One region of the Streptomyces sp. NPDC059906 genome, then DNA from elsewhere that is predicted to be linked to it. Evidence: riboswitches for the same ligand, from Rfam matches in the RefSeq annotation. Region 1 holds a riboswitch; each other region holds the start of a gene.

What was found. Region 1 has a riboswitch for cobalamin ahead of metE (5-methyltetrahydropteroyltriglutamate--homocysteine S-methyltransferase). Riboswitches for the same ligand answer to the same signal wherever they lie in the genome.
Region 2: it holds a riboswitch for cobalamin, as region 1 does, so the genes downstream of both, ACFV9J_RS17840 (hypothetical protein) here and metE (5-methyltetrahydropteroyltriglutamate--homocysteine S-methyltransferase) in region 1, are expected to answer to the same signal.
Region 3: it holds a riboswitch for cobalamin, as region 1 does, so the genes downstream of both, ACFV9J_RS25155 (ribonucleoside-diphosphate reductase subunit alpha) here and metE (5-methyltetrahydropteroyltriglutamate--homocysteine S-methyltransferase) in region 1, are expected to answer to the same signal.

What each region holds. Positions count from the first base shown of each region.
Region 1 covers NZ_JBHWKU010000003.1:18,676-24,575, forward strand. The annotation lists gene ACFV9J_RS05450 (hypothetical protein) at 1-653, opposite strand, end outside; gene ACFV9J_RS05455 (TetR family transcriptional regulator) at 825-1,454, shown strand; cobalamin riboswitch at 1,554-1,776, shown strand; gene metE (5-methyltetrahydropteroyltriglutamate--homocysteine S-methyltransferase) at 1,942-4,257, shown strand; gene ACFV9J_RS05465 (ABC transporter permease) at 4,578-5,090, opposite strand; gene ACFV9J_RS05470 (ABC transporter substrate-binding protein) at 5,487-5,900, opposite strand, start outside.
Region 2 covers NZ_JBHWKU010000010.1:142,871-148,770, forward strand. The annotation lists gene ACFV9J_RS17835 (ferric reductase-like transmembrane domain-containing protein) at 29-1,015, opposite strand; cobalamin riboswitch at 1,284-1,436, shown strand; gene ACFV9J_RS17840 (hypothetical protein) at 1,794-2,555, shown strand; gene ACFV9J_RS17845 (cysteine synthase family protein) at 2,552-3,574, shown strand; gene ACFV9J_RS17850 (ATP-grasp domain-containing protein) at 3,571-4,812, shown strand; gene ACFV9J_RS17855 (MFS transporter) at 4,805-5,900, shown strand, end outside.
Region 3 covers NZ_JBHWKU010000017.1:156,612-162,511, forward strand. The annotation lists gene ACFV9J_RS25140 (GlxA family transcriptional regulator) at 1-619, opposite strand, end outside; gene ACFV9J_RS25145 (hypothetical protein) at 712-978, shown strand; gene ACFV9J_RS25150 (ribonucleotide-diphosphate reductase subunit beta) at 891-1,922, opposite strand; gene ACFV9J_RS25155 (ribonucleoside-diphosphate reductase subunit alpha) at 1,922-4,297, opposite strand; cobalamin riboswitch at 4,425-4,586, opposite strand; partial or broken gene ACFV9J_RS25160 (GNAT family N-acetyltransferase) at 4,648-5,155, opposite strand; gene mctP (monocarboxylate uptake permease MctP) at 5,228-5,900, opposite strand, start outside.

The DNA.
Region 1 (5,900 bases):
CCGAACTGGAGGACGGCGGTCACGGCGGCTCCACCGGCCAGGGCGAAGGCGACGACCCCGGCGAGACGGATCCGCAGATTGGCGTGGCCGGGGAAGAACTGGAGCAGGGCGATGGCGGGCAGCATGCCACCGAAGATCATCGGCAGCGCGGCGGAGGCGAGACCGGCGCCCCGCGGGTCGTCCTTCGGGAAGGGCACCACGTCGTGGACGGTCGCGGAGACGTGCTGCTGACCGGCAAGCGCGGTACCGAGCCCGCTGATCGCGTTGCTGATCATCTGGCCGCCCGCCGTCGCCGTGTAGACGGTCAGGCCGTCGTCGCCGAAGGCGAGGCCGCCCACGGCGTCGCGCTCCTCGACGGCACGGACCAGGGCACGGGCGTCGTCGTACGCCGTGACCTCCCAGTCGTCGCCGGGGAGCTGCTGCTGCACGGCGGCCACCGCGGACTCCGGGCCCGTGACACCGAGCGGGGCGTGGTGGGGGCCGCCGTTGGCGGACGGCAGACCGAAGGCGCACAGCATGAGGGTGATCGCGGCGGTCAGGCCGACGACGATGGCGGCGAGTTTCGCCACGAGCCCCCGGCCACCGGGCGGTCCGGCTTCCGGGGTGTCGCCACTCGGCTGTGAGGTGGTGGAGGCGTCGAGATTGGCAGACATGGCAACCGTTCCGTAGAGGTGCTCCGCCCCGCCCTGGCAGACGGGGCGAAACAGCGGACGAAGTACGAAGGCTCGGTGACACCGACGACGTCACTATATAACTCATCAGACAATGAGTTCATCATGTGATGAGTTTTCGGACGCGGCGTTCGGAGCGGGCATGATGGGGCCATGGAGAGCGTCAGCGATACGCGTGAGGTGACTGGTGCCGGTCGGGCGACCAAGCACGCCGGGGGCAGGCGTCCCGGGGAGACCCGTACGCGGGAGGCGATCCTCGGCGCGGCACGGGTCTGCTTCGCCGAGCGCGGTTTCGACGCGACCAGCCTGCGCCGCATCGCGGAGACGGCGGAGGTGGACCAGTCGCTGGTGCACCACTTCTACGGCACGAAGGAGAACCTGTTCCTCCAGGCGCTGGAACTGCCGGGGAAGATCGAGGAGGCCATCACCGCCGCGGCGCGGGGCGGACTGGACGGGATCGGGGAACGCATGGTGCGCGCCCACCTGTCGGTGTGGGACGACGTGTCGTCACGCCCGGCACTCATGACCATGGTGCGCTCGGCCGCCATCCACCGTGCCGCGGCCGCCCAGCTCCGTGAGACCGCGACCGGCATCCTGGCGCGCGCACTCGGCGGGGTGATCACGGGCGAGGACGCGACGCTCCGGACGAGCATGGTCGCCACGCAGCTCATCGGGCTCGCCATGATGCGCTACGTGGCGCATCTCGAACCCCTCGCCTCGGCCGACACCGACACAGTGGCCCGCCACTACGGCCGCGCCCTCCAGGCGATCGTGGCGGACTGAACCGGCGTCGCCGCGCGTTCGGCCCGCCGCGGCCGGGCGCGTGACACGGGTCACGCCCGCATTGCGGACGTCCGCGTTCCTGACGCGCGAACTGCCCGTAGGCTGCCCACAGCAGCTGGTTCGCCCCGTCAGCCGGACGGGGCGTCGCAAGAGGGAACCCGGTGGGAATCCGGGACTGCCCCGCAGCGGTGAGCGGGAACGACCGCCGTCATACGCACTGGGTCCGAGGTACCGGGCCCGGGAAGCGACGGCCAGTAGGTGTCCTCGAACGGTGAGGACGTGCCCGCGAGTCCGAAGACCTGCCAACTGCCCGCGCGCGAACCGTTCGTGCGCGGACATCCCGGTGACCTCGAGGGCGGGTCGGCGTACATACCAGGCGGATGTGTCTGCCCTACTGCGCAGCGTCGGTCCCGCCCGGTGTGTCACTCCTTCGCGTTCTCGTCCCGTCGCCGGGATCTCAGGGATTCATCTCGTGAAGGAGATCTCCGTGACCACGAAGTCCGCAGCCGCGGCAGCACGGGCCACCGTGTACGGCTACCCCCGCCAGGGGCAAAACCGGGAACTGAAGCAGGCCGTCGAGGGCTACTGGAAGGGCCGCGTCACCGCCGACGCCCTGCGCGCCACGGCCGCCGAACTGCGCCGGACGAACTGGCGGCAGTTGGCCGACGCGGGCATCGACGAGGTGCCGACCGGTGACTTCTCGTACTACGACCATGTGCTCGACACCACCGTGATGGTCGGCGCGATTCCCGAGCGTCACCGCTCCGCCGTGGCGGACGACGCGCTCGGCGGCTACTTCGCCATGGCACGCGGCACCCAGGAGGTGGCACCGCTGGAGATGACCAAGTGGTTCGACACCAACTACCACTACCTCGTCCCGGAACTGAGCCCGGACACCGCGTTCACCGCCGACTCCGCCAAGCAGGTCGACGAACTGAGGGAGGCCCTCGCCCTCGGCCTCACCGCCCGGCCCGTTCTCGTCGGCCCCGTCACCTACCTTCTGCTGGCCAAGCCCGCCCCGGGCGGGCCGGCGGACTTCGACCCGCTCACCCTGCTGGACCGGTTGCTGCCCGTGTACGCCGAGGTGCTGGCCGACCTGCGGGCGGCGGGCGCGGAGTGGGTCCAGCTGGACGAGCCCGCCCTCGTCCAGGACCGCACCGCGGCCGAGCTGAACGCCGCCGAGCGCGCCTACCGTGACCTCGGCACTCTCGCCGACCGTCCGAAGCTCCTGGTCGCCTCGTACTTCGACCGGCTCGGCGATGCGCTGCCGATGCTGGCCAAGGCCCCGGTCGAAGGGCTCGCCCTGGACTTCACCGGGAGCGCCGCCAACCTCGACGCGCTGGCCGCCGTCGGCGGGCTGCCAGGAAAACGGCTGGTCGCCGGTGTCGTGAACGGCCGCAACATCTGGGTCAACGATCTCGTCCGTTCCCTGTCCACCCTCGGCACCCTGCTGGGCCTGGCCGACCGCGTCGACGTGTCCGCCTCCTGCTCCCTGCTGCACGTCCCCCTGGACACCGCCGCCGAACGGGACATCGAACCGCAGATCCTGCGCTGGCTCGCCTTCGCCAGGCAGAAGACCGCCGAGGTCGTCACCCTCGCCAGGGGCCTCGCCCAGGGCACCGACGCCATCGCCGCCGACCTGGCGGCCAACCGTGCCGACCTCGCCTCCCGCGCCAACTCCCCCATCACGCGCGATCCCGCCGTCCGCGCCCGTGCCGCCGCGGTCTCCGGGGCCGACGCGCGACGTTCCCAGCCCTACGCGGAGCGCGCCGCGGCGCAGCGCTCGCACCTCCGCCTGCCGTTGCTGCCGACGACCACGATCGGTTCCTTCCCGCAGACCGGCGAACTGCGCACCGCGCGCGCCGATCTGCGCGCCGGGCGGATCGACACGGCCGGCTACGAGGAGCGGATCAGGGCGGAGATCCAGGAGGTGATCTCCTTCCAGGAGCAGACCGGCCTCGACGTCCTGGTGCACGGCGAACCCGAACGCAACGACATGGTCCAGTACTTCGCCGAACAGCTCACCGGCTACCTCGCCACCCGGCACGGCTGGGTCCAGTCCTACGGCACCCGCTACGTCCGCCCGCCGATCCTGGCCGGCGACATCTCCCGTCCGGACCCGATGACCGTGCGCTGGACCACGTACGCCCAGTCCCTCACCGGCCGCCCGGTCAAGGGCATGCTCACCGGCCCCGTCACCATGCTCGCCTGGTCCTTCGTCCGTGACGACCAGCCCCTCGGCGACACCGCCCGCCAGGTCGCGCTCGCCCTGCGCGAGGAGGTGAACGACCTGGAGGCCGCGGGCACGTCCGTCATCCAGGTGGACGAACCCGCCCTGCGTGAGACGCTGCCCCTGCGCACCGCCGACCGGGCCGGATACCTGGCCTGGGCCACCGAAGCCTTCCGGCTCACCACCTCCGGCGTCCGTCCGCAGACCCAGATCCACACCCACATGTGCTATGCCGAGTTCGGCGACATCGTACGGGCCATCGACGACCTCGACGCCGACGTCATCAGCCTGGAGGCGGCCCGCTCCCAGATGCAGGTCGCCCGCGAACTCGCCGTCCACGGCTACCCGCGCGAGGCGGGACCCGGCGTGTGGGACATCCACTCCCCCCGCGTGCCCGGTGCCGAGGAGATGGCCGACCTCCTGTGTGACGGCCTGAAGGCCATCCCCGCCGAACGGCTCTGGGTCAACCCCGACTGCGGCCTGAAGACCCGCGCCTGGCCCGAGACCCGGGCCTCGCTCGAACACCTGGTGGCCGCCGCCCGCGCCGTCCGCGACGAGCTGTGCCGCTCCTGATCCACCCGGAAGCGCTTCTCGGTGTCCGCAGCACGCTCGTGAGGCCGGTGAGCGGTCCGCGGTGAGACCCGCCGCCCGGTCACCCGGCCACCGCCCCGGTCCTCGCGTCGTCGCTGCTCGGTCGGGCTCGTGGTGCGGTGCCGGCGGCAGCGGGTCGGCGGCTGAGGCCGCCGTGGCGGCGGGTGACGAGCAGTTGGTCGCGATGCTCGTGGACCGGAAGGAGCCACCCCCCACCCCGGGAACACCCGGTGGCCGACAGGGCCGGGAACCCGCTGAACTCCCGGCTCCACCACAGCCGCGCGGGCGATGCGGGCCCCGGCTCACACGGTCTTGCCACGCGACCGCCGGTCCCCCAGGCCGAGGCGCTTGAGCGCCAGCGTGTCCAGCGCGCTGAGTACTCCGTTGAGGATCAGCGTCATCGCCACCAGGACGATCAGGCCGGCGAACTCGGTCGGGGCGTCGAGGTTCGTGGCCGCGGTGAACAGCTCGTGGCCGACTCCCTCGGTGGAGGCGATGAACTCACCGCCGATGACGCCGAGGATGGCCAGTGGTCCACCCGTCTTGAGCGCCGCGAAGAACGGCGCGGCCAAGGTGGGGAGCGTGACGTAGCTCAGGACGTGATGCCGGCGCCCGCCCATGACCTGGACGATCTCCACGAGTTCGCGTTCCCTCAGCCGCAGGCCCAGGTAGACGTTGTAGAAGACCACGAAGGACACCCCCGCCGCCGCGATCGTGATCTTCGACATGGGACCGATGCCGAAGAAGAGCAGGAACAGCGGCGCGAGCGCGATCTTGGGGATGCCGTTGACGGCCGCGATGAGCGGCTCCAGCACCGGCCCGCGAGCGGGACCGAGCCCAGCACCAGGCCCATCACGGTGCCGACGGCCACACCGATCCCGAAGCCCGCCAGGATCTCGATCGCCGTCGCCCTGATGTCGATCCATCCGGTCGACGAGCCGAGCAGATCCCACAGGGCGTGCGACACGTCGGTGGGCTTGCTGACGGCGTACTCCGGCAGCACGGGACCGCTCATCACCTGCCAGAGGATCAGGCACAGGGCGATGACCGCGATACGCAGCACCACGACCAGGGCGGTCTTCCGCCAAGCACTGCTCCTGACGTCTCCTGTGGGGGGCGCTTTCCTGACCTCGGTCTTGTCTTTCGCACTGCTGGTGGCAGTCGCCATCGTCTGCTCCTTCCGGTTGGCCGGGCGCGGCGCGCCGGCCGCCTTACGGCAGGTACTTGTTGGTCCAGTTGCCGGTGGTGACCTTCGCGCCCTCGGGGAGCGTTCCCAGGCTGTCGAGGAAGGCCGTGGTCTTCTTCCAGCCCGCGGCGTCCATCGAGCCGTTCGCGGGCCATTCGACCTGCTCGAGGCTGTCCTCCACCACGTTGTCCGGCACACCTTCCAGCGCCTTCTGGGCCGCCTGCAGCACCGTCTCGTCGTTGCTGTCCTTCAGGTGGGTGCTCATGTACGCAGTCGCCTGCTGAACCGCCTTGACGAACTTCCTCACGATGTCGGGGTGTTCGGCGGCGTAGCTCTTCTGCGTCACCACCAGCTGCCCGTAGCCGGCCTGCTCGGCGGCCCACTGGGGGACCTTGACCGGGTCGGCGACCAGGATGCCGTCACCGGCGTCCTGGATCTG
Region 2 (5,900 bases), on a different contig from region 1:
ATCCCATCCCGGAACGCGGCGCCGACCGTCAGTCCGTCTCCTGCTCGTGCGGGGCCGTGGCGGGCGGACGGGCCGGACGGTCCCGTCCGCCGTCACGACCGGACATCACCACGACGACCAGCCCGACGACGATGGCTCCGGCGACGACGCGTCCGGCCGCGCGCCCCCACCAGGCCGGACGGGCCGTGCCCGGGCCCCGCCTCGGCGGCCCCAGCCGTTCGGACCGTCGGGCGGGTCGCAGCAGACGCACCAACAGCAGCGCGGCGACTGGAAGTTGCAGCAGCCACAGGAGGGTGCGCGGCCACTCCCCGTACCAGACGTTGGTTCCGTACAGCAGGGTGTGCCACACACTCAGCACGTAGACGACGATCACGAAGCGGTGCAGCCGTCGCCAGGTGTTCGCTCCGATGCGGTGCCGAACGTAGAACAGCAGGCCGAGAGGGATCGCGAGGTACAGGGCGCCCTGCCCGAGCGGGATGGCGATCCGGCCGGTGCCGGAGTCGTACCAGCCGGGCACGAAGCTGTCGGCGAAGCCCACCCACAGCCGCTCGGCCCAGTCCACCTTCGTCTCGTAGCGCACGAGTTCGGCGGCGAACATCAGCGCGTGCGCGAGCATGAGCGCCATCGTCGTCAGGCTCGTGGTGCGGTGCCAGCGCTCCAGTACCTGCCGCGAGACCGGCAGCCGGGCGGGGCGCGGACCCGACAGCAGCAGGCCCAACATGACCGTGCCCCAGGCCCACAGCAGCGCCGACCAGCCGAAAGCCTGGCTGAGCAAGTACATCCAGTAGGTGCCGGCATCGTCCATGAAGGGCATGACCGCGACGGTGTCCGAAGCACCCGACTCCATGCGGGCCCACAGGAGAGCGAACACGAGTCCCGTGACCACCACGGCCGCGGAGGCGTCGGGCACTGCGGCACGCAGATCACCGCGCAGTGCGACGCGGTCCCCGGGAGGCCGCTGCCCTCCGGACGCGGCCGCCGCCCCGCCCTCGTCCGGCCTCGTGTCCGACGTCATCAGGCGCCTCCCCAGGCACGGGTCACCGCCGCAACGGTGCGCATGTGTCGTGAGGCAACAAGTCTGGCCGATGGGGCGGCGATCCCCCGAGGCACTATCCGGCCAGACCAGCCACGACGACCGGACGGGGACACACCTGGTTTCTGTCTCCCCTCCACAATCAAGACAACCGTTGAATCCTCACTGTCGCAGGAGTACGAGCGCCCTTACGCTGATGGACGCAGTCGGTTCGCGCCTCCCGTCCGCCCGGATGCCGGCGGCGCGACGCAAGAGGGAACCCGGTGCGAATCCGGGGCTGTCCCGCAGCGGTGAGTGGGAACGAAAGCCGTCGATGTTCACTGGGTCCGCGTCAGGACCGGGGAAGAGACGGCCGGTAGGTGTCCGGCCCTTTCGGCGGACGGGCCCGCGAGTCCGAAGACCTGCCACTGCGCCCGCGCTCCGCGCGGGTGGTGCACGTGACCTCGTGGACTGGGTCGGCGGTATGGGCGGTCGTACGTCGTGCGGGTGGCCGCGCCTCCTTCCCTGTCGCTGTCCAAGGCCAGGTACGGAGGATGCTGTGCGGAACCCAGCCGCTTCGCGTCGGCCTGTCCGACCCCGGACCGAGGTGTCGTCCGACGGCTCCGGGCGGCCGGCCCTCGAACCCGTCGCGGGTGCCCTCCGGGAACGGGGCCAGTCCCGCGGCACGGTCTCCGGCGTCTGTCACGGCACTCTGGGTGAGCTGTACCAAGGCCCGTTGCGAGCGGGCACCTCATCCGAGATCGCGGTGGTGTCCTTTCCCGTGGACCGACACTCCTGGGTGTACTTCACACCGAGGAAGGCCACCGGCCCGCCGTGTCCGACGGCCCTGGGTGCGAAGTCGGCGACGGCGGCCCGCCTCTTCCTCGACCACTACGGCCTCGCCTTCCCCCCGGGCGACTGGCGCACCCACTCCGAACTGCCGGTAGGGGTGGGGATGTCCAGTTCCACGGCGGACATCGTGGCGACACTGCGCTGCCTGTTCCGCGTCTTCTCGCTGCCGTACGACATGGACGTGGTCCTCGGCATCCTGACGGACATCGAGCGCGCCGACAGTGTCTTCCTCGACGAATTCGCCCTGTATCTCAGCGGCCGGCACCGAGTGGTGCGGCGACTGGGCCGGGACGTCGGCTTCCACACCGCCTACGTCACGGAACCCGGCACGGTGGACACCGCCGCCGTCACTCCCCTGCTGCTGGACCACTACCGGCGCCGCGACGAGGAGTACCAGCGGTGTCTGACCGATCTACTGAAGGGCTTCGACTCGGGCGACCCGGCCGCCGTCGCCCGTGCCGCCACGGTCAGCGCCGCGTTGTCCCAGGAGGTGCTGCCCAAGGCGACCTTCGGCAGTCTGCAAACCCATCGTGAGCGATTCGGCGCCGACGGCGTCTTCGTCGCCCACACCGGCTGCCTGGCCGGCTACCTCTTCGCCTCCCGCCCGGGCGCCCACGTCAAGTCCGAACTCTCCGCGTTCTTCCAGTCGCTCGGCCACCAGTGCACCTTCGCCCAAGGAGGCTACGGGTGATCCACCCCCACATCGCCGACGCCCTCAAAGCCCCGGACCTCGTCCGGCTCACCGATGGCCTGGTCCTGCTGCGGTTCGAGTCGATGAAGATCTACTCGGCCCTCGCCGCCGTCCGTCATCTGCTGGAGCGGGGCACCGTCCGTCCGGGACAGACCCTGATCGACAGTTCCAGCGGCATTTACGCCTACGCCCTCGCCCTTGCCTGCCACCGGTACGGCATGCGATGCCACATCGTCGCGTCCACCACCGTCGACGCCACCACCCTGGCCCAACTGGAGATCCTCGGCTGCACCGTGGAACAGGTCAGACCGTCGCGGAACCTGAAACTGGACCAGGAACTGAGGGTGCGACGGGTGCGCGAGATCCTCGCCGAGCGCCCCGGTCACCACTGGATGCGCCAGTACCACGACGACATCCACTACCTCGGCTACCAAGAGGTGGCCGACCGGATCGCGGCACAGTTCCCGCACGCATCGCTGACCGTCGTCGGCGGAGTGGGGTCCGGAGCCTCGACCGGCGGCATCGTGGAACGCCTGCGCGTGACCGACCCCTCGGTGCGTCTGGTCGGCGTCCAGCCCTTCGGCAGCGTCACCTTCGGCAGCCAGGACCATCACGATCCCGAAGCGATCATCGCCGGCATCGGCTCGTCCATCGTCTTCGACAACGTCCGCCACCATCTCTACGACACCGTGCACTGGCTGGACTTCACGCACGCCATGTCCGGCGCCGTCGCCCTGCTGCGCGAGCACGCGGTCTTCGCCGGGCTGTCCACCGGAGCCGGCTATCTGACGGCGACGTACGAGGCCCGCCGCCACCCCGACCGACTGCACCTGGTGATAGGCGCCGACACCGGACACCGGTATGTGGAGCGGGTGTTCGCCCGGCACGCCGAGGCCCTGGACCCGGTCGCGCTCAAGCCCGTCGAGGTCCGCGGTCCCGAGGAGATGACCATGCCCTGGTCGAGGACGACGTGGCGGCGCACTCCCCGCCCGGCGCAGTGGAAGGAGAGTGCCGCATGACCGTGGCCTGCCTGGAGTCACTGACCTTCGGCCTCGGCCGGCTGGTCCGCGCCGCCGACCGGCTCGGCGAGCGCCTGCTGCTCCTCACCCGGGACCCCGCCTACTACGCCTACGAACTGGACCGGCTGCCCACCGACGCCCTGGACGTCGTCGTGACCGACACTTTCGACGTGGAGCGGGTCGACTCGCTGCTCCGGCGCACCCCGGGACTGAGCGGCCTGATCAGTTCCACCGACACCTGGACACTGGCCGGCGCCGCCCTCACCGATCGCCTCGGTCTGCCCGGTCCCGACCCGGCCGTCCTGCGGCTGACCCGGGACAAGGCCGCCGTACGCAACAGGCTGCACGAGGCGGGACTCACCCGTGCGCGGGCCGTCGAAGGCGCCGTCCCGGACCGCGAGGCACGCGGGCTGCTGCTCAAGGAGTCGGGGCTGCCGCTCGTGCTCAAGGACACGGCGGGCACCGGGAGCCAAAACGTGTGGCTGGTCCGTGACGAGGGCGAACTCGACGCGGCGCTGGAAGAGGCGTCCGGTCGGGACCTGAAGGGGCGGTTGTTCGCCGAGCCCTATTTCAGCGGCCCGGTGTACAGCGCCGAGACGCTCACCTGGGCCGGTCGCACCAGGCTGCTGGGCGTCTCCAGTCGGCTCATGTCACCGGAGCCGCACTTCCGGGAGGAGATCACCGCCTTTCCCGTCGCCTTGCCGGGCCCGCAGCGGACGTCGTTGGAGCGTTGGCTCGATCGGGTGCTCGCCGCCATCGGCTACACCGACCGGTTCGCACACGTGGAGTTCGTGCTGACCGCCGACGGCCCGGAGGTGGTGGAGGTCAATCCCCGCATCGGCGGCGCCCTGGTCGGCGAGGGCATGTGCCGGGCCCTCGGCGTCAACGTGTACGAGGCGATGATCGAGGCCGCGCTCGGCCGCCGCCCCCGTCTCATGGACGCGGAGCTTCCCGGTGGTCCGGCCGTCGCCTTCGTTCTCGGCTACCCGGCCGCCCCCGGCGTGTTCACCGGCGTCGCCGGGCTCGACCGGCTCACCGAGATGCCGGGAGCACCCACCTGGTATCCGACCAAGCAGCCCGGCGACCTCGTGGAGCATCTCGGCGACAGCCGTGGATACGCGGGCCTCGTGTACGCCGAGGCGGAGACCGCCGAACTCGCCACCCACCGCGCGGTGGCCGCTGCCAACGCCTTGCGTGTCCGCACCGAGCCGGCCGGCCGGGAGGCGCCCGGTGGGTGAACGCACCCCCCGGGAACCGGGCCTGCGGGCCTCGCTGTTCCCGCTCACCGGCCCGCTGCGGTTCCTCCTGCTCAGCTCCTTCCTCATCCCCCTCGGCAGCTTCATGGTCCTGCCGTTCATGTCGGTGTTCCTGCACGAGCGGCTCGGGATGGGGCTCGGCACGGTCGGCGTGGTCCTGGCCGTGGCATCGCTCGTGCAGTTCTCCGGCGGCATCGCCGGCGGAGCCCTCGCGGACCGGATCGGGCTGCGCCGCACCATGCTGTGGGCACTGGCCGTACGCACCGCCGGTTTCACCGGGCTCCTGCTGGCCCTGCGCTGGCCGCCCCTCGCCGTCTGGGCACTGGTCCTGACGTGCTGCGGTGCCGCGCTCTACCTGCCCGCCAACAAGGCGTACCTGGTACACGGCGTCGACGACCAGCGCCGCCCGGCGTTCCTGTCGGCGGGCAACGCGGCACTCAACGCCGGGATGGCCCTCGGCCCGCTCATCGCCGGGCCGTTCGTCCTGTCCGCGCCCGGCTGGCTGTTCGCAGCCGTCACGACGCTGTTCCTCGCGGTCACGGCAGGACACGCACGGCTACCGGAGACCCACGGGACGCACCCCGCCGAATCGACGCAAACGGCCCGCCCGGGACTACTCGCCGGCGTGGCACTCCTGCCGTTCGCCGCCAACGCGCTGGCCTTTTACCTCTACTTCCACTTCCAGCACTTCCTGGCGGTGTACGCCGTCGAGCGCGCTTCCAGCGCCTTCTACAGTCTGGTGCTGCTGCTCTGTTTCACGCTGGTCGTCGTCGTACAGCCGCTCGCGTCCGGCCTGATCCGGCGCATGCCGTACGCCCTCGCCCTCGCGGTCGGGTTCACGGGCCTGGCAGCGGGCCTGGCCGTGCTGGCGGCCGGTACCCGGGCGGCGCTGCTGGCGGGCGGCGCGCTGATCACCCTCGGCGACATCGTGCTGTTCCTCAAGAACGACCTGGAGGCACTGCGCCGGAGCCCCCGCTCCGACGCCGTCGTCTTCGGCCGGCAGCGGCTGGCCGCGGGCCTGGGCGCCTGCGCGAGCGGCGTGCTGGGCGGGCAGGTGTACGGCCTCGGCG
Region 3 (5,900 bases), on a different contig from region 1:
GCGGCCGTTCGATGTACTGCGCCTGTCCGCCGTCCCGGTGCGGTGGCACCACCATGCGCCGGGCGATCCGGTTGGCGACCTCCGGCCCCTGCTCCTTGCGCACGATGTGCAGGCAGGCGTCGATGCCGGCGGCGGTCCCGGCCGAGGTGATCACCGGGTCCTCGTCGACGTAGAGCACGTCCGGCGCGACCCGGGCCCGCGGGTGCTGGCGGGCCAGCTCGGCCGCGTGGTGCCAGTGCACCGCGCAGCGCCGCCCGTCCAGCAGACCGGCCGCGCCCAGCACGAAGACACCGGAGCACACGCTCAGTACGCGGGTGCCCCGGTCCGTCGCCCTGCGCAGGGCGTCCAGCAGGTCGGGCGGGTACTCCCGGCGGACGAAGTCGCTGCCCGCCGGCACCGCGATCAGGTCGGCCTCCTCCAGCCGCTCCAGCCCGTACGGCGTGGAGACGGTCAGCCCGCCGACGTGGGTGCCCAGCGTGGGGCCCTCCGCGGAGACCACCGCGAAGTCGTACCCCGGCAGGCCCTCGTCGCTCCGGTCGATGCCGAAGACCTCGCAGATCACGCCTAGTTCGAAGGGATGCGCACCGTCCAGCAGGACGGCGGCCACGTTCTGCAGCATGCCGCCAGTGTGCCTCGCCGGTGGCAGGAAATCGAGGCCTTACGGCAGTCCTGCCACTGACGGTAAGGAGCATCCGGCGTGACAGTGGTGTCATGACCGGAAACCAGATCGAAGCCCTTGTCGGAATGCTCGCGACCTTCGGACTCCTCGTCCTCATGATCCTCCCCTCGGTGATCGGCATCGTGCGCGACAGGCGCATCGACCGCCGGATCAGGGAGGCCCAGGAGGACGGGGAGGTCCGGACCCACTACGGGAAGGAGACCCGGAGCACTCAGAAGTCCTCGGACAGGTCGACCGTGCCCTCCACCGCCACCTGGTACGCCGAGGGGCGCCGCTCGAAGAAGTTGGTCAACTCCTGAACGCCCTGCAGCTCCATGAAGGAGAAGGGGTTCTCGGAGCCGTACACCGGGGCGAAGCCGAGCCGGGTCAGACGCTGGTCGGCCACGCACTCCAGGTACTGCCGCATCGAGTCGGTGTTCATGCCCGGGAGGCCGTCACCGCACAGGTCGCGCGCGAACTGCAGCTCGGCCTCGACGGCCTCCCGCAGCATGCCGGTGACCTGCTCCTGGAGCTGGTCGTCGAACAGTTCCGGCTCCTCCTTGCGCACGGTGTCGACGACGTCGAACGCGAAGGACATGTGCATGGTCTCGTCCCGGAACACCCAGTTGGTGCCGGTGGCCAGGCCGTGCAGCAGGCCCCGGCTGCGGAACCAGTAGACGTAGGCGAAGGCGCCGTAGAAGAACAGGCCCTCGATGCACGCCGCGAAGCAGATCAGGTTGAGCAGGAAGCGGCGCCGGTCGGCCTTGGTCTCCAGCCGGTCGATCGACTCGACCGAGTCCATCCACTTGAAGCAGAACCCGGCCTTCTCCCGGATGGACGGGATGTTCTCCACGGCCGCGAAGGCGGCGGCGCGGTCCTCCGGGTCGGGCAGGTAGGTGTCCAGCAGCGTCAGATAGAACTGGACGTGGACGGCCTCCTCGAAGAGCTGGCGGGACAGGTACAGCCGCGCCTCGGGGGAGTTGATGTGCTTGTAGAGGGTCAGCACCAGGTTGTTCGCGACGATCGAGTCGCCGGTGGCGAAGAAGGCCACGAGCCGGCCGATCAGGTGCTGCTCCATCGGGCTGAGCTTCGCGAGGTCGGCGACGTCCGAGTGGAGGTCGACCTCCTCGACGTGCCAGGTGTTCTTGATGGCGTCCCGGTAGCGCTCGTAGAAGTCCGGGTAGCGCATGGGGCGCAGGGTCAGCTCGAAGCCCGGGTCGAGCAGGTTCTTGGTGGTGGGGTTCGCGGGGGTCTCGGTGGTCATTACTGGCAGGCCTCGCAGGACTCGGGGTTTTCCAGGGAGCAGGCGACCGCTTCGGGGTCCGGGCCGGCCTGCACGGGGACGGTGGTGGCGCGGGCCGCGGCGCGGGCGATCCGGGTCGCCGGGCGCGAGCGCAGGTAGTAGGTGGTCTTCAGGCCCTGCTTCCAGGCGTACGCGTACATCGAGGAGAGCTTCCCGATGGTCGGCGTCTCCAGGAACAGGTTCAGCGACTGGGCCTGGTCGAGGTACGGGGTGCGGGCGGCGGCCATGTCGATCAGGCCGCGCTGCGGGATCTCCCAGGCGGTGCGGTACAGCGCGCGCACGTCCTCGGGGATCCAGGTGAAGCCCTGCACCGAACCGTTGGCCTCGCGCAGCGCCTCACGGGTGCGGGCGTCCCACACGCCGAGCCGCTTGAGGTCGTCCACCAGGTACGAGTTGACCTGGAGGAACTCTCCGGACAGCGTCTCGCGCTTGAACAGGTTGGACACCTGCGGCTCGATGCACTCGTAGACACCGGCGATGGAGGCGATGGTCGCGGTCGGCGCGATGGCCAGGAGCAGGGAGTTGCGCAGTCCGGTCGTCGCCATGCGCTCGCGCAGCGCGGCCCAGCGCTCCGGCCAGGCCGGCTCGACGCCGTAGTGGTCCGGGTGCAGCACCCCCTTGGCCGTACGGGTCTTCTCCCAGGCCGGCGCGGGGCCGCCCCGCTCGGCGAGGTCGGCGGAGGTCTCGTACGCGGCGAGCATGATCCGCTCGGCGATGCGGGTGGACAGGGCCTTCGCCTCGGGGGAGTCGAAGGGCAGACGCAGCTGGAAGAAGACGTCCTGGAGGCCCATCGCGCCGAGGCCGACCGGGCGCCAGCGGGCGTTGGAGCGGCCCGCCTGCTCGGTCGGGTAGAAGTTGATGTCGACGACCCGGTCCAGGAAGGTGACCGCGGTGCGGACGGTGGCGTCCAGGCGCTCCCAGTCCATGTCGCCCTTCGCGGGGTCGACGAACGCGCCGAGGTTGACCGAGCCCAGGTTGCAGACCGCGGTCTCCCCGTCGTCGGTGACCTCCAGGATCTCCGTGCAGAGGTTGGATGAGTGGACGACGTGGCCGGGGGTCGCGGTCTGGTTGGCCGTGCGGTTGGCGGTGTCCTTGAAGGTCATCCAGCCGTTGCCGGTCTGCGCGAGGGTGCGCATCATGCGGCCGTACAGCTCCCGGGCGGGCAGCGTCCTGCGGGCCAGCCCCGCCTCCTCCGCCCTGCGGTAGGCGGCGTCGAACTCCTCGCCCCACAGGTCGGTCAGCTCCGGCACGTCGGCGGGGGAGAACAGCGACCAGGCCCCGTCGGCGTCCACGCGGCGCATGAACTCGTCCGGGATCCAGTGCGCGAGGTTCAGGTTGTGCGTACGGCGGGCGTCCTCGCCGGTGTTGTCCCGCAGCTCCAGGAACTCCTCGACGTCCGCGTGCCAGGTCTCCAGGTAGACCGCGGCGGCGCCCTTGCGCCGGCCGCCCTGGTTCACGGCGGCGACCGAGGCGTCCAGCGTCTTCAGGAACGGGACGATGCCGTTGGAGTGCCCGTTGGTGCCGCGGATCAGCGAACCCCGGGCGCGGACGCGGGAGTAGGCGATGCCGATGCCGCCGGCGTGCTTGGACAGGCGGGCCACCTGGTGGAGGCGGTCGTAGAGGGAGTCCAGCTCGTCCTTGGGGGAGTCCAGGAGGTAGCAGGACGACATCTGGGCGTGCCGGGTGCCGGAGTTGAAGAGGGTGGGGGAGGAGGGGAGGTAGTCGAGGCGGCTCATCAGGCCGTAGAGGGCGGCGACCTCGTCCACGGACCGGGTGGTGTCGTCCTCGGCGAGTCCGGCGGCGACCCGCAGCAGGAAGTGCTGGGGCGTCTCGACGGCCTTGCGGGTGAGCGGGTGGCGGAGCAGGTAGCGGCTGTAGACGGTACGCAGGCCGAAGTAGCCGAAGCGGTCGTCGGCGGCCGGGTCGACCAGCGCGTCGAGGCGGGCCGCGTGCAGCCGGACGAAGGCCGCGGTGCGGTCGGCGATCAGGCCCTCGCGGTGGCCGGTGGCGACGGAGTCGGTGAAGGTGACGACGCCCTGGGAGGCGGCCTCGGCGCGGATGCCGATGGTCAGCAGGCGGGCGGCCAGCCGGGAGTAGACCGGGTCCTCGGAGATCAGGCCGGCGGCGGCCTCGGTGGCCAGCTCGCGCAGCTCGGCCTCGTCGGCGCGGGCGGACCGGCCGCGCAGTGCGGCGGCGGCCACCCGGCCGGGGTCGGCGCCCTGGAGGTCGGCGGTCAGCCCGGTCAGGGTCCGCAGCAGGGCGGCACCGGGTCCGTCGGGTTCCCCGGTCGCCGTCACCGGGGTCGCTGAAGCCGGATCGGCTGGCGCGATGGTCACGTGGAGCACTCCCTCGCTCGGCACGGGGCCCGGCGGAGGGAGGGCAGGGGGCAGCTCACGAGCGCACGCGGCGTCGCGTCCACCGGCCCACTCCACGAGGCCCGGACGTCATGGCACCCGGGCCAGGGCGGCCGGGCGCGCTGTCGGCAGGTCCTCGGACTGGACAGGCGTGCGCGCACGTGCGAAGACGTACGGATGCACGCAAGTACACCGTTGCGGGACAGTTCCGGATTCGCACCGGATTCCCCTGCGGCGACAGCGAGCACGAGCATACATCTTGTGCCGGGGGACGCGAGCACCCCCAGATGTTGTGTCTCGACGGGGTGTTGTGATGGGGTGCCGCGGCCGTGTCAGAGCGTCAGTTCGTAGGTGAGCAGCGTGATGTCGTCCAGCTCCGGCAGCGGGTTCCAGTCGCGGTCGGGCGTGCGGACGAAGCCCCAGGCGCGCGTAGAGACGGTGGGCGGTGCGCATGGTGGCCTGGGTCGACAGCACGACGCCCGTGCACCCCGTCACCGTCCGGGCGCGGTCGACACAGGCCCGTACGAGGGCCTCGCCCGCCCCGCGGCCGCGTGCCTCGCGGGCGACGGCGAGCATGCGTATCTCGGCCTCGCCGGGGCGGGCTATGTCCGCCATGGGGCCGCCGGACGGTACGAAGGTCACGCCGCCGAGCACCCGGGTGTCGGCCACGGCGACCAGCACCTCGGCGGCCGCCGCCCGCTTGGCCACGTCGCGCAGCTCGTCCAGGTAGGAGTCGCTCTCCCCGAAGTCGAGGAGGCCGTCGCGCAGGTAGGCCTGCGCGGTGATCTCGCCGAGGGTGTCGTACTCCTCGGCCGTCGCCCGCCGGATCACGAAGTCCATGACCCCGAGTGTGCCCGACGGGTACGACAACGGGCCGCCGGATTTCTCCGACGGCCCGCCTCGAACCAGGGGTCAGTGCGAGCTGCCCGCCGTGGCCGGCGGCAGTTCCACCTGGACGCCGGGGTCGCCGGCGTCGGCCGTGTAGTCGCTCGGCTTGGTCTCGTCCACGCCGTCGGGCGCCTTGACCGCCCTCAGGACGAAGGTCAGGACCACGGTGACCAGGACGTTCAGCACGAAGGCGGTGAGACCGATGTAGCCGATCTCGCCGATGCCGGGGATCTCGTCGGAGGACCCGCCGAAGTGCGCCTGTGTCGGCGAGGCGACCCCGTAGGCGGCGACCGTGCCGTAGATCATGCCGACCGCCCAGCCGCCGAGCAGCGCCCAGCGGTGGAACCAGCGGGTGAACAGGCCGCCGACCAGGGCCGGGAAGGTCTGCAGGATCCAGATGCCGCCCAGCAGCTGGAAGTTGATCGCGACGGTCTTGTCCATGCCCAGGACGAAGATCAGCGCGCCCACCTTCACCAGGAGCGACACCAGCTTGGAGACCTTCGTCTCCTGTGCCGGGGTGGCGTCCGGCTTGATGAAGTCCTTGTAGATGTTGCGGGTGAAGAGGTTCGCGGCCGCGATCGACATGATCGCCGCCGGGACCAGGGCGCCGATGCCGATCGCCGCGAAGGCCACGCCCGCGAACCAGTCCGGGAACATGGTCTCGAACAGCTGCGGGATTGCCAGCTGGCCGTTGTCC